2 regions of the Oceanobacillus iheyensis HTE831 genome follow, and region 2 is predicted to be linked to the other one. Evidence: riboswitches for the same ligand, from Rfam matches in the RefSeq annotation. Region 2 holds a riboswitch; the other holds the start of a gene.
The links. Region 2 has a riboswitch for preQ1 ahead of queF (preQ(1) synthase). Riboswitches for the same ligand answer to the same signal wherever they lie in the genome.
Positions count from the first base shown of each region.

Region 1: another riboswitch for preQ1. It lies ahead of OB_RS02420 (QueT transporter family protein); the one in region 2 lies ahead of queF (preQ(1) synthase).

Region 1 covers NC_004193.1:465,188-473,192, reverse strand. Annotated here, with positions in the region: gene OB_RS02455 (ABC transporter permease) at 1-299, shown strand, start outside; gene OB_RS02450 (aldo/keto reductase) at 419-1,354, shown strand; gene OB_RS02445 (MarR family winged helix-turn-helix transcriptional regulator) at 1,562-1,993, shown strand; gene OB_RS02440 (alpha/beta hydrolase) at 2,012-2,608, shown strand; gene OB_RS02435 (calcium/sodium antiporter) at 2,741-3,697, opposite strand; gene OB_RS02430 (VOC family protein) at 3,770-4,630, opposite strand; gene OB_RS02425 (VOC family protein) at 4,842-5,279, opposite strand; PreQ1 riboswitch class I at 5,517-5,561, shown strand; gene OB_RS02420 (QueT transporter family protein) at 5,571-6,053, shown strand; gene OB_RS02415 (DUF3891 family protein) at 6,126-6,911, shown strand; gene metA (homoserine O-acetyltransferase MetA) at 6,932-7,843, opposite strand.
Region 2 covers NC_004193.1:2,243,306-2,251,310, reverse strand. Annotated here, with positions in the region: gene OB_RS11385 (GntP family permease) at 1-912, opposite strand, end outside; gene dgoD (galactonate dehydratase) at 954-2,102, opposite strand; gene OB_RS11375 (bifunctional 4-hydroxy-2-oxoglutarate aldolase/2-dehydro-3-deoxy-phosphogluconate aldolase) at 2,118-2,750, opposite strand; gene OB_RS11370 (sugar kinase) at 2,781-3,734, opposite strand; gene OB_RS11365 (IclR family transcriptional regulator) at 3,754-4,500, opposite strand; gene OB_RS11360 (SDR family NAD(P)-dependent oxidoreductase) at 4,665-5,432, shown strand; PreQ1 riboswitch class I at 5,506-5,552, shown strand; gene queF (preQ(1) synthase) at 5,621-6,118, shown strand; gene OB_RS11350 (queuosine precursor transporter) at 6,166-6,801, shown strand; gene OB_RS11345 (aldose epimerase family protein) at 7,040-8,005, shown strand, end outside.

The DNA of each region.
Region 1 (8,005 bases), 1.8 Mb from region 2:
TTGGGGGAACTCCGAGACAAGCAATTCATACTTCATTAATCCATTCTATTAAGGCTAGTCTGATCCCTACGATTGAGAGCCAAAAAACAATAGGATTGGTTCAACTACCCGGTATGATGAGTGGTCAAATAATTGCTGGTGCGGATCCAATTCAAGCAGTTCAATTTCAGTTACTAATTTTATTCTTATTACTAACAACTGCTGCAGTAACTAGTATTATGCTCGGTTTCTTATCGTATCCGACACTCTTTAATGAAAGAATGCAAATGATAAGATTACGTACCAAGCAAGAAAATTAATTAAAGTGCGTGTTCAAAAGTAGTCAGGTTTTTTGGAAACCCTCTTAAAGTTCATTTGCTTGTATGAGCGCTTGTAGACTTTTACAATAGAAATATCAAAACCTAAAGGAGAGATACAAATGGCCCAAAACGTAACACTCGGAAAGTCAAATGTAGTCATTAACCCAATCGGTTTAGGCGCTAATGCAGTAGGTGGTCACAATATTTATCCAAATTTAGATGAAGAAGTTGGAAAATCACTCATTCAAACAGGAATAGAAAACGGACTTAATTTTATTGATACAGCATATGGTTATGGAAATGGTCGTTCAGAAGAGTTAATTGGACAAGCATTAAAAAGGACGGGAAATCGATCTGATGTTGTTCTTGCTACCAAGGCTGCACAAACAGTCATAGATGGAGAAGCAGGATTTAACAATTCCCCATCCTTTTTAAAACAAGCTGTTGACGACAGTCTTAAACGACTGCAAACCGATTATATTGATTTATTCTATATCCATTTTCCTGATGAAAGCACTCCGAAAGATGAAGCGGTCGGGGCACTGAAAGAATTAAAAGACGCAGGAAAAATACGGTCTATTGGAATATCAAATTTCTCACCAGAGCAAGTGAAAGAGGCAAATAAGGACGGATATGTTGACGTACTACAGGGACATTATAATTTATTAAAACGAGATGCAGAAACAAATTATTTCCCTTACACATTAGATAATAATATTACCTTTATCCCTTACTTTCCTTTCGCTTCTGGAATATTAGCAGGTAAATATTCTGTAAATAGTACATTCGAAGACTTCCGCTCTAATATGCCGCATTATCAAGGCGATCAATTTAAACAAATACTCGCTAAAGTAGATCAGTTAAAACAGCTTGCTTCGGATAAAAACACGGAAGTTGCCCATATTGTACTAGCTTGGTATTTAAAACATGACGCTATTGACGCTGTCATCCCTGGTGCTAAACGACCTGAACAAGTCATTAATAACCTTAAAGCGCTAAATGTAACACTTACCGATAATGAATTTCGTATGATTAGTGAACTTTTTGCAAAATAAAAATTGAAGTAAAAAAGTGAGAAGCTTGTACTTAATTTCTGCACTCTATCATATCAGATTTTTAGTATAGAATCTGTATATCTTAAGAGGAGCATAAATCAATAGTACAAGCTTCTTTTTTTTGGATTAGTTGACAAGATAAGATTATTTCTATAACATAAACTTAATTAAAGATAGTTTAATTAAAACTATTAAGGAGGAACAATAATGTCTGAGAACTTTTCATTAAAAGCATTTGTAGTCATTATGAAGGCTTCCCGAACATTAGAGGAAATTACAAAAAAAGATATTAAAAAGCACGGAATGCGCGCTTCAGATTTTACAATATTAGAAGCATTATATCACAAAGGTAAGCAAACTATTCGAGAAATTTCAGAAGCTGTATTAATAAATACTGGCTCTATCACGTACGTCATTGATAAATTAGAAAATAACGGGCTACTCACCCGTACGAATAGTCCTGATGATCGTCGAGCTGTTTATATCGAGATTACCGATAAAGGAAAAGAAATTATGGATGAGATTTTCCCAAAACACCAACGAGTAATTGAAGAGCTATTTGAAGGAATTTCAGAAGAAGAAAAACAAACTGTCATTGAAGTTTTAAAACAAGTAGGAACAAAGAATATCGAGAATTAAAGGGAAGGAAGTGAAAAAATGCAACATATTTTCAAACCAGGTACAGATAAGAATAAACCTACTCTTCTATTATTACACGGCACAGGGGGTACGGAAAATGATTTACTGCCACTAGCTGAAATAATTGATAACGAAGCAAATATACTCAGTGTACGAGGAAACGTGTTAGAAAATAGAATGCCTCGATTTTTCCGTAGACTTGCAGAGGGTGTGTTTGATGAAGAAGATCTGATTAACCGAACGGAAGAACTGCATCAATTTCTTGATGAAGCAAGTGAAAAGTATAGTTTTGATCGCAATAAAATAACAGCAATTGGCTACTCTAATGGAGCAAATATCGCAGCAAGTCTATTATTCCATTATGAAAATTCCATAGAACAAGCGATCCTCCATCATCCAATGGTGCCACGAAGAGGAATTACACTTCCTAATTTAACTGGCAAACGTGTATTTATTGCAGCTGGAACCAATGACCCAATCTGTGCTCCAGAAGAATCTGAGGAGTTAGAGCAATTACTCAAAGCTGCTGGCGCTGAAACAAAGCTTCATTGGGAAAATAATGGACATCAGTTAACAATTAGTGAAGTTAGAACCGCAGCTAGCTGGTATAACTAGATGATTAAAAAAGCAGCAGGTGATTCCCCGGATGCTTATACACCGGGAATCTTACCTGCTGCCTTAGTCTGCTGCGTCGATAATTTTAGCTATCATTTGTCTTTTAAGACATAGTTTCTTATAAGGTCAGCTTTAATTTCGAATAATGATAAATACCATATAGGCAATGTAAAATAATGCTAAAATTAATCCTTCTTTTCTTCCAATTCGATATTTCGTTCTTGAGAAAATGAGAAGTAAGATAGTTAAGATGATCATAAGCCAAATATCTGTAAATATCTTTTCATTTATCGCAAGCGGGGTAATTACTGATGATGCACCTAACACAAATAAAATGTTAAAGATATTACTTCCAACAATATTACCAAGTGCTATTTCACTTTCTTTTTTCAACGCTGCCGATATAGACGTAACTAATTCCGGTAGTGAAGTTCCAATTGCAACTATTGTCAAACCAACAAGTGTTTCACTCATCCCTAGTGAATAAGCAATTTCAGTAGCATTTGTGACAACAAGTTGTCCTCCACCAATGATTCCAGCTAAACCAATAATCGTAATAAGACCATTTTTCCCCCACGAAATATCTTCATTCGATATCTCTTCTTCACGTGATTCTTTCCGACTTTTTAAGCCCACTTCGATAATATAGTACATAAAAATAGTTAAGAATAGTAACAGGATAACCCCATCACTTCTTGTAATCATATTCGAAGATAAGCCTTGAAGAAAAATGTCAGACATAAGTACAAGTAAAGCAACACTCGCGAGTAACGTAAATGGGATTTCTTTTTTTATTGTCTCATTTTGTACTTGAAGCGGGAAAATAAAAGCTGCCAAGCCAACTGTGAGTGTAATATTAAAAATATTACTCCCAATAACATTACCAATGGACACATCTGCAGTTCCTTCTAATGCAGCAATAATACTAACAGTAGCTTCGGGTGAGCTCGTCCCTAGAGCAACAATTGTTAACCCAATTAATATCGGTGGTACCCGGAGTAGTTTTGCAATATTAGAAGAACCATCCACAAACCAGTCCGCTCCTTTAACTAATAGTGCAAATCCTACTACCAACCAAACATACTCCACGTTTTCCACCCTTTCGATTTTAAAAAGTTCTTTGTATCCATTCTATCTTCTTATGAATACTGCGTCCATTTTCTATTGTTCACTACTTAATAAAATCGTATTCCCAGCTGAATCGATGACGATATCGTCTTGTGTTTCATAACCTAAGCGAGATAATCGCTGAATAGCAACTTGTTTTTTATCCTCAGATGGAAAACGCATGGTATAATTCTTTAGTCCGACTTCATTTTTTCGTGGGGTTGGTACGTTTTCTCCATTCCAAATATTAACCGCTAAGTGGTGGTGATAACCTCCGTCGGATAAAAACAACGCACCTGGATATTCTGTGACAACTTGAAACCCTAATCCCTCCGTGTAAAATTGTTTCGCCTTTACCAAGTCGTCCACATGTAAATGAAGATGCCCAACAATGGTATTGTCTGGAGACCCATTCCACTCATGGTTATTAGCTGCTTCTAATAAACCGTGCCCATCAAGGGGTTCTGTGCTCATAATGACCTTATTATCTATATTCCATGACCATTCTGAAGAAGGGCGGTCGCTTGCAATCTCTAAGCCATTTCCATCTGGGTCTGATATATATATCGCTTCGCTTACAATATGATCGGAAGCTCCGATATTCACCTGATTTGCAATATCTAATTCCATAAAATGACGTAAAAATGCCCCTAAATCTTCTCTGGTTGGAAGTAAGATAGCCACATGATATAACCCTGTTGTTCTCCCTTGTTTTGCGATCACGTTCGTTGGTTGCATCAGACTTAGAATTACATCCTGACCATTAGCGCTTAGCTTTACTTGATTAGCTTCTTTTTTTAATACATGTAACCCTAGTACTTGTTCGTAAAATCTAATCGACCTTTCTAAATTACTTACTTGTAGTGTAACGTCTTTTATATGCATTGTTGGAGCTTTAAAGAATTTCTTCTCCATATTTATATCCCTCTCTTATTATATTTTAATAGCAACTTACTTTATGTAATTAATTATATCTTTATAGCAGGGGTTGGTCAATATGATTCAACCTACCGTCTATTCTTCCTAGTTAAAAGTAAAAAAACAGACCTTCATTTGAAAAGTCTGTTTTTACTCGATATCTATTATGTCTAATTGTTAAGTGTATCTTAACCTTAACGAAACTCTCTTACATATTATCTCTTTTTTCCTCCCAAAGTTTTATACGCTCTTCATGGGATACTTCCTTATATACTTGATGCAACATCCAGAGATATCCAAAAGGATCAATAAACATGGCATTTGAAACACCATAGTCAGGAAGGTCTGTTACGGCTTGTACCTCAACACAACCGAGATCCATTGCCTTTGAATAGGTGTCTTTAATATTAGGGACTATCACATTAAACCATATTGTTTTAGGATCATCCTGACTCGGCGCTATCAATTCAAATTCAGGGTTTTCATCTAACATATGAAACCTTACTCCATACAAACTAAAAATAACCTCATTCTCACCCTTTGGTAAGTTAGATACCTCCACTCGTTCAATATCAAAAATCTTCTCATAGTACTCCAAAGCTTTTAAGCTGTCTGATACTACTAAATCAATTTCTACTCCTGTCATTTTTATCGCTCCTTTTTTATCATTTATTTCTATTTCACATGGAAGTTACGTTTGCTCTTTCTTTATTATATCAAGTTAATTTTACTATACTTAACAAACCGTTCAACTATTATCTCCTAAATTTTAATGACTATCTATCGAGATCCGATTAACCAAAAATCATTGATTTTATTACTTACAATTCATTCCATTTTGACAGATTACAAGCCTTCGATTATACTAATCTAATGTGATTTTATCACCGTGGTTCGTAACCATCCCACGCAAAAAAACTAGGAAGGAAAATTAAATATGAACGTAAAAACATTAGTAATTAATGGTGTAATAGCGGCACTATATGTCGTTGTTTCTTTATTTATTGCGCCATTTGGTTTTACAAATATACAGTTTCGCATTTCCGAGATGTTCAATCATCTAATTGTATTTGATAAGCGTTATTTCTTTGGAATTGTAATTGGAGTGTTTATCGTTAACCTCAATTCACCACTTGGTTGGTATGACCTCGTATTCGGGGTTGCGCACTCTGCTATTTCACTAGGAATTATTATTTTCTTATCTAAATTTATTAAGAACAAGTTGACGCTACTATTTCTAAATACGATTGTATTCACGTTTAATATGTTTATCATTGCATTTGCATTAAACCTTGCACTCGAACTTCCATTTTGGATCACTTGGTTTACAACTGCAATCGGGGAATTTGGTGTACTGTTGATCGGTATCCCTATATTCTACGCATTGCACAAGCGCTTGCGATTTGATAAGCTCAGATAAAAGCATGGAGAGCCTTAGACGAATGTCTAAGGTTCTTTTTTAAAAGTCTACCATTTAGAAAGGATGGGACAAATGATTGTTAGAGAAAGAAAAGATGAATTCATCTTAATTGTGCAAGATGATCATGCTCAAATATCAGGGGATATACTCAATAATTGGAAATTAGAACACTTTCAGGATGCAGAATGGAGAGATTCCGTTCTTTATGCTGCTTATCAGCATGATCTAGGATGGAAAGAATTTGATCGTCAACCATTTTGGAATGATGTCACCAATCAACCGTATACCTTTGCCGATTTCCCTAATGTACCTAAAACCGTTTTGTACAAGTACGGAATTAATGAAGTAGAAAAAGTTGATTTATACGCTGCATTACTCTGTAGCGAACATTACAAAAGATTTTTAGTTAATAATACCTCACTTGAAGCGCAAGCTTTTGTAGAACACGAAGAAACTAGACAAGAACGCATCATAGCTACACTACCTAATTTCAACAAACGTTTGTTTGAATTTCATTATGGGTTGCTCCAACTTTCAGATAACCTTTCATTATACGCATGTATGAATGAGCCGGGTGCTACTGGTGAAGATCAACATCCATTTTTCAAAAAAGGAATCCCAACGAATCATACCTTGCACCATATACTAGATGAACAGATGCAAGTAACTTGGCAAGATGAAGATACCATTGTTATGGATAACTTTCCATTTGATCGGCCTTTTCCTATTTCTATTCAATATAAACAAGTATCAAAACACAAAATACAACAGCATGGCCTTGTAGAAGCTTATGAACAAGCATCGCTAGAACAGCACCCCGTGCTTATTACTTCTCATACCAAAAAGGCTTCCGATTAATTCGAAAGCCTTTTTCTATGCTACTCCCCCCATTGATAAGGAGTTTCTTGATAAACATAATAATTTAACCAATTAGAAAATAGTAAACTACAATGACTTTTCCAACGATATTTCGGTTGCTTTTTCGGATCGTTGTCTGGAAAATAATTTTCAGGAATAGCTGTGTCAACACCTCGTTGATGATCACGAAGATATTCCTCCGCTAAAGTTTCAGCACTATACTCGAGATGCCCCGTCGCCATAATATGTTTTCCATCTTTTGAAGCGAGCAAAAATACACCTGCATCATCCGATTTAGCTAAAAGTTGAAGGTCCGGGTGTGCTTCAATCTCACTTATAGAAACATCAGTATATCGAGAATGTGGTGCAAAGAAATAATCATCAAATCCCCGTACTAAACGTTCATGTGGATGGAGCAGCTTATGTTCATATACGCCAAAACATTTTTGTGGCAAGTGATGTTTATCAATACCATAGTGATGATAAAGCGCAGCTTGTGCTCCCCAACAAATGTGCAATGTTGATGTAACATTTTCTTTGGACCAATTCATTATATCCTGTAATTCTTTCCAATAATCTACTTCTTCAAATGGCAAATGTTCTACTGGCGATCCAGTAATAATCATTCCATCAAACTTTTTCGATTTCACTTCTTCAAACTTCTTATAAAAAGTATCTAGATGATACTTACTCGTATGCTTTGATTCGTGTGATGACATTCGTAAAAATGAAATATGAACTTGCAGAGGTGTATTACCTAAGAAACGCAATAATTGCGTTTCCGTTTTTTGCTTTTCTGGCATTAAATTGAGGATTAATATATTCAGCGGTCTGATATCTTGTGTAATAGCACGTTGGTCATCCATAACAAAAATATTCTCTTTTTCTAAAATATCTTTTGCAGGTAAGTGTATCGGTATTTTAATTGGCATCTGTCGTACCCTCCACAATTAAGTTAATTTTAATTGTAAAGGCTCACGTGAAAAGTTCAACCCTATTCGGAAAATTTTATCTAAAAATTATGGACAATTAATCAATTACGTCTATAACTTTTTTTACCATTCTTTATAAGTTCCGCTGTCTTACGAAGATCC
Region 2 (8,005 bases):
TGCAATATTCTGTACTTCTTCTTTTGAATATCCTCTTTTTGTACCCAATATATAGAATGTTAATAGGGTAGATATTGTTAAAGCAATAAATGGATGTCCGATAAATGTAAGGAATGAATGTATAAACGTTCCTTCTTCTAATATTAATCCAAATACAGTGTTAATAAGTATTAAAAAGAGTGGAATTAATATTAATAGACATACAGTTTTAAAGCTTGGTAGTTCACGATTCGTTTTTTCTACTTCGTTTTCAAGATATTCTTTATCTACAATATATTTAGGAACTTCTAAATGAATTTTTTTAGAAATATAATTACCAAATATCGGTCCTGCTATAATCATCGCAGGTAAACCTGCTAAAGCACCAAATAAAATTACCCAACCTAGATCGGCATTTATAATAGAAGCCACCGATATTGGTCCTGGAGTAGGTGGTATGAAACTATGGGTAACAGCTAATCCTGCTAGTAAAGGGATACCGAAATATAATAATGATTTTTTCGTTTTTTGAGCTAAACTATATACAATTGGGATTAAGATTACCAAGGCAACATCTAGAAAAACCGGTATTGCTACAATAAACCCTGTTAAACCAAGTGCCCACTGAACTTTCCCATCGCCAAATTTATTAACTAACGTTAATGCTAAACGTTCCGCGCCCCCAGAAACTCGGAGCATTTCACCGAACATTGCACCAAGGCCAACTACGACTGCAATAAAACCTAAGGTTCCTCCCATACCTTCTTCCATGGTAGCTATAAGATCATTTAAATCCATTCCGGATAAAATACCGATAAAGATACTGGAAATAAGTAATGCAACAAAAGCTTGCAGCTTTGATCGCATAACCAAGAAAAGTAATAGCGCTATACCAAGTATCGTAACCATAATCAACATAGTAGTGTTGGACATAAGAAATCCTCCTTTGTAATAAAAACTTTAATTTTTGAAAACTACCATTCTGCAATTGACCCGTCTTTATGTCTCCAAATTGGATTACGCCAGTTCTCTGCATCATTTGCTTTTTCTTTAACATATTCTTCATTCACTTCGATACCTAGTCCTGGTCCGTCTGGAATTTTGACATAACCATTTTCATAGGTGAACACGTCTTTATCAACAATATAGTCTAATAAATCATTTCCTACGTTATAGTGGATTCCTAAACTTTGCTCTTGAATAAATGCATTATGAGAAGATGCATCAACCTGAAGACATGAAGCTAGAGCAATTGGCCCTAATGGGCAATGGGGAGCCACTGCAACGTCATACGCTTCTGCCATGGAAAAGATTTTTTTCGCTTCTGTTATTCCGCCTGCATGTGAAAGGTCTGGTTGTATTATGTCTACATATCCATCTGCTAATAGCTGTTTAAAATCCCAGCGAGAGAACATTCTTTCACCAGTTGCAATTGGAGTGGTCACATGGTTTGCGATATCTCTCAACGCTTCATTATTTTCTGGGAGTACAGGTTCCTCGATGAACATCGGTCTAAATTGTTCTAATTCTTTTGCTAAATTTTTAGCCATCGGTTTATGGACACGACCGTGAAAATCAATTCCAATTCCAACATAGGGACCAACCGATTCTCTAACAGCAGCAATTCTTTCTATTACCGCATCAATCTTTTGATGAGAGTCAATATATTGTAATTCTTCTGTCCCGTTCATCTTAACTGCTTGAAATCCTCTATCAACTACTTCTTTAGCAGCTGCTCCAACATCTGAAGGTCTGTCTCCTCCAATCCAAGAATATACTTTTATTGAATCTCTACAAGCTCCACCTAGTAACTGGTGGATAGGTGCATTGAAGAATTTTCCTTTTATATCCCATAATGCCTGGTCAATCCCAGCGATAGCACTCATTAAAATGGGACCGCCTCGATAAAAACCTGAACGATACATTAAATTCCAATGATCTTCAATCCTTTGAGGATCCTTGCCGATTAAATTTTCCATAAGTTCTATAACTGCCGCTTTCACAGTAGCTGCTCTACCTTCGATAACTGGTTCTCCCCAACCTACAATACCTTCATCTGTTTCTATTTTTAAAAACAACCAACGAGGTGGTACCTGATATATTTTATAATCTGTTATTTTCATATGATCAACTCCAATTTATAACGTTTTCATTTTTGATGTGAATTGCTTTGCATTGTTTGTTACTTGTTCTAAGAATTCATCTGTAACATTTACGGTATTAGGGACTAAGGAACTGCCTAATCCTACTCCGACTGCGCCTTTTTGAATGAATTCGGTTACATTTTCTACATTTACTCCTCCTGTTGGAAGTAATTTTATATGTGGTAATGGTCCGTGAACATCTTTAACATAATTTGGACCTAATGATGAAGCGGGAAATAATTTAACTATATCAGCTCCTGCTTCTTGGGCGGATAAAATTTCAGTAGGTGTAAAAGCAGCAGGTATGCTAATCACTCCATATCTTTTGGTCGCTTTAATAGTTTCTATATCCAATGTTGGTGAAATAATAAATTTTGCTCCAGCTTTTATAGCTAAAACAGCTGATTCGGAATCAAGTACTGTTCCTGCACCTATAACAACATCATTTTCTAACTCCGAATGTAATGCACCTATTGTTTGTAAAGCATTATCGCTATTAAGTGTAACTTCAAGTAATCTAATACCACCCTCATATAGAGCTTTTGCTATTTTAATAGTTTCTTTGGTATCGTACCCACGTATAATAGCAATTAGCTTTTCTTTTTCAACCTGTTTTAAGATATCCATTGAGTTAGTCTCCTTTTATAAATGATTAAATTAACGACTCACATCTTCGCTCGTAGATAGATTGGTTAAACGTTCTAATCGAGATTTATCAGGAAATCCTTCATAATCTCCTACATAAGTTGTGGCATAACCACCAGTAATACACGCACGTTCTACTGCTTTTTCAATAGATAATTCATCAATTAGTCCAGATAATAAACCAGCTGCAAACGCATCTCCAGCACCAACAGGATCTCTCACTTGTTTTACAGGAAAACTGGGGACATAATCCCCATGATCACTTGTACAATAATAGGCTCCATTTTCACCGAGTTTTACTACAACTAACTCTGCACCTAAATCTACACATTTTTTACCGATTTCTTCTGGGTCATTACTATCTAATAAAAATTGTCCTTCACTAATACCCGGTAGAATAATATCCGATAACTTTAAGATTTCGATTAATGTTTGTCTAGCTTCTGATTCGGACCAAAGTTTCTTACGAATATTTGGATCGAATACTATTTTCACCCCATTATTTTTTGCCATGTTTATTGCTGTGAAAATGGTTTGTTTACAACTTTCGCTAATCGCAGGAGTAATTCCAGTTATAAATAGATAAGAAGCGGAAGAAATATAACTCTCATCAAGTAACTCTCGAGTCATTTGGCTAGCTGCTGAATGTTGACGGTAATAATAAACATGAACATCTGACTCATTAATGATTTCTTTTAAAAATAATCCGGTCTGATGATAGGGATCCAAGTCTATTAACTTCGTATCTACGTTCTCTCCACGTAATTCTTTTAATACCATTGCTCCCAATTCATCTTCTCCTAATCGACTTATAAAACCAGTATTGTGACCTAATCTGCTTAATCCAATTAACGTATTGGTTTCTGTACCAGCAACACGTGGTTCAAAGGAGGACGTTTGCCTAATAAGACCGTATTTATCTGGGGTTAGTGATACCATTGTTTCTCCGATTCCAATAACATCCATTCTTTTCATACTCCTCTCCTTAAACATATCCCATACCATTTGAAATAAGTTTGGCTGTATCTCTTAAGTTTGTAATAACTGTTTCTTTTTGTTTTAGCATTCTATCTTTTGGACCTGCCACACTTACGGCTGCTAAAAGCTGTCTTTGACTATCAAAGATGGGAGCAGCTAAACAGTAGAGACCTTCTTCATTTTCTTCATCATCAATACTGTATCCTTGTTTCTGAAATAATTGCAGTTGTTCTTCTAATTGAGATCTATCGGTAATTGTATTTGCAGTGATTTTCTCTAATGTTATGTGATTTAATAAGCTGTTTTTCTCTGTTTCAGGCATAAAAGCTAAGAATGTTTTGCCAAGTCCGGTACAATATATTGGCTTTTTATATCCGGGTTGTGCCGTTGTTCGTATCGACCGGTCAGCATCCATTTTTGCAATATACACTAACTCATCTTTAGATAACATCGCCATAAATACAGTTTCCTTAACCGCTTTCATTAGATCGGCTAAATAAGGTTTTGCAACCGTGTGAATATCTAGTGATTCTAAAGCACTTGTTCCTAGAGGTATTAACTTTTCACCTAAGTAATATAGTTTCATGCTATCCTGTCGTACGTATCCTTCACTATGTAATGTTTTTAAAAGATTAAACGTACTGCTTTGTGGTAATTCTAACTTGTCGCCGATGTTTTTAATGGTTAGACCGTTAGTATGTTTTGCTAATAAGTCAAGAATGTCCAAAGCACGCTTAGCAGATTTAACAGACACTATTCCACCCCCTTAAATTCACATATGTGAATAATAATCATGTATGTGATTTTGTTGAATATACCACACTTTATTTATCTCGTAAAGACTATTTTTTTAAAGCATATTATGCCCGAATTAGTAGAAGCTAAGTAAAGTTTTAATTTGTTAAAGGAGTGTATGATATGTTTAAAGATAAAGTCGTTTTAATAACCGGCGCGGCCGGAGGGATAGGTTTAGAGGCTGCAAAAGCATATGCGCATGAGGGAGCAAAATTGGCACTAGTAGACCTTAAAAATGAAGCATTAGAAAAGGCTGCTAGTGAGATCGAGACCGAAGAAATTTTACTAATTACAGCTAATGTTGGAAAAGAAGAAGATGTAAAAAACTATGTGGATAGAACAAAAGAACAATATGGAAAAATAGATATATTTATTAATAATGCAGGTATCAATGGTCAATTCAAAAATATCATAGAACAGACAAAAGAGAATTTTAGTAATGTATTTGATGTTAACGTTATGGGTGTATTTTTTGGAATGAAGTATGTACTACAAGTAATGAAACTACAAAAATCTGGTGTAGTCATTAACACTGCATCTAATGGTGGGTTACTAGGAGCACCGGGTATGAGTGCATATGTTGCTTCTAAACACGCTGTAATAGGGTTAAATAAAACAGCGGCACTAGAAATGGCGGAATATGGTGTACGCGTAAATGCCGTTGCACCTTCAGGAGTTAACACAGAAATGATGCGAAGTATTGAGAAGAATGCAATGGGTGACAAGGCGGAAGAGGCTAGAGCTCAATTTGAAGCATCTGTCCCAATGAATCGTTATGCTACAGCTGGGGAGATTGCCAACCTCATGTTATTCTTATCTTCAGATAAAGCTTCATTTATTAGTGGTTCGTATTATCGAATCGATGGAGGTCAAGGGGCGACCTCTGTATAAAGAAGATGGAATAATAAGATTGACATAAACGCTAACAATACTTATAATCATTGATTGTACAACAAACATAATTTTGTTAGAGGTTCTTAGCTTCAACCCTCTATAAAAAACTAAGGACAAACAATGATTTATTCAAGTCATGTTCCTTAGGGGACATGACTTTTTTTATGGAAAAGGAGGTAATAAGTATGGTGGGAAGAGATGAAAATGAACTACAAGATGTTCAGTTGTTAGGAAGTCAAGGGACTACTTATGATTTTAATTACACACCGGAAGTGTTAGAGGTTTTTGATAACAAACATGTATCACGTGATTATTTTGTTAAATTTAATTGTCCAGAATTCACTACGTTGTGTCCAAAGACAAATCAGCCTGATTTTGGGACTATTTATATTAGCTATATTCCAGATATTAAAATGGTCGAAAGTAAATCATTAAAATTGTACTTGTTTAGTTTTAGGAACCATGGGGATTTTCATGAGGACTGCATTAATATTATTATGAATGACTTAATTGATTTAATGAATCCAAGATATATTGAGGTTCGTGGAAAATTTACTCCACGTGGCGGTATTTCCATTGATCCATATTGTAATTATGGTCGACCAGGCACAAAATTTGAGCAAATGGCGGATCAACGACTTATCCAACATGATATGTATCCGGAAAAAATAGATAATCGATAGAGGGAAAGTGTAAGATCCTCTAGCCTAATAAAGGGGAAGAGGACATTATGTATATTTATTTTAGTGCAATCTTTGTAGGATTGTTATTACTATCAAATATTCTTTCAGTTAAGTTATTTGAAATGGGAAGTTTTATACTCCCAAGTGCAGCTATCGTTTATGTTATTACATATCTAATGACAGATGTTATTGGAGAGGTTTATGGTAAGGCTGCAGCAAGGAAAACCGTCCTAGCTGGTTTTCTTACGCAAATAATTGCAATGATATTTATTTACATTTCTATACAATTACCACCTGCACCTGATTTTCATGCACAAGCAGAATTTGAACAAATTCTAGGTGGAAGTTTTCGACTTATATTTGCTAGCTTGGCTTCGTATGTTATAAGTCAAAATTTAAATGTATCTATATTTCATTGGTTTAAACATAAACATGGTAAGAAAAAATTATGGTTACGAAATAATTTAGCAACAATGTCTAGTCAGTTTATAGACACTGTATTATTTATTACCATTGCATTCTGGGGAATTGTACCAACAAATGTACTGCTAGGTATGATTGTTTCTCAATATATTTGGAAATGTCTTGTTGCATTATTGGATACACCATTTGCTTATATTTTGGTTAAATGGACCAGAAAAAAAGAAGGAAATAATCCAGATTATGTGATAAAAGCATCTTAATAAAAAAAGCTTTAAGCAAAGTCATCTTATCCAGTAATGGAAAAGTAAATATTGCTTGAAGCTTTTTTAATATGTACGTACCAAGTAATTAATTATGTTTTTTATAAATGATAGATAGGTTACAATAATAGATATAGATAGAATGATAAGTGTTACTCGAAATAGATAAGTCTTTTCAAATATATTTTTAAAATCAATCTGTAAATTATAAAAGATTACTAGTTTGGAGTGATAAAATATGCAAATTCGTAGAGAAAATGTACATAATAATTGGAAACAATTTACATTAATTAACGATCGTGACATGGAAGTTTCTATATTAAATTATGGAGGGATTATTACACGTATTATAACGCCAGATAGGAATGAACAGAAAAGAAATATTGTTGCACGATATAAAAATTTAGATGATTATATCGAGAATCCATTATATCTTGGGGCGATAATTGGTAGAGTGGCAGGAAGAATTCAAAATGGTAGTTTTTCCATAGGAGATAAAGAAATTCAATTACAAGCCAACGAAGGTTATCATGTGCTTCATGGTGGGAAGAGTGGATTTCATCAGATCTTATGGGATGTAACAACAATTGAAAAACCGGACTATGTAGGAATTCGACTAACTTATACAAGTAAAGAGAATGAAAGTGATTTTCCAGGTAATGTGAATGTAGCTATTACGTACTATTTGGATAATCAAAATGAATTAACAATTGATTATAATGCAATAAGTGATAAGCAGACTCCGATTACATTGACGAATCACTCGTATTTTAATTTAAGTGGAGATCTAGAACAAACCATACATGAACATGAGATGACATTGGACAGTGATCAGTTTCTGGAACTAGATGAAGAATTGATTCCAACAGGAGAAATGGTAGATGTAGATATGACACCATTTGATTTTCGAAGCGGACGTTGTCTGAGTATTGGCTTAAACAACGATTTCTATCAGAATAAGATTGTTGGATCGGGATATGATCACTTTTTTCTATTTAATCATGAAAAAAAACATGTCGTGAATATGGTTGAACCTAGAAGTGGCAGGCAGCTCTTTATTTCTACTAATCAACCAGGGATGGTCATGTATACATCAAATTCGGTAGATTCTAGTCAGCAATTTTATGAAGGCGAGGCAAAGAAATACATTGCCGTGTGTTTTGAAACTCAGGGGAGCCCTGCATCTTTACACCATGATAACCTT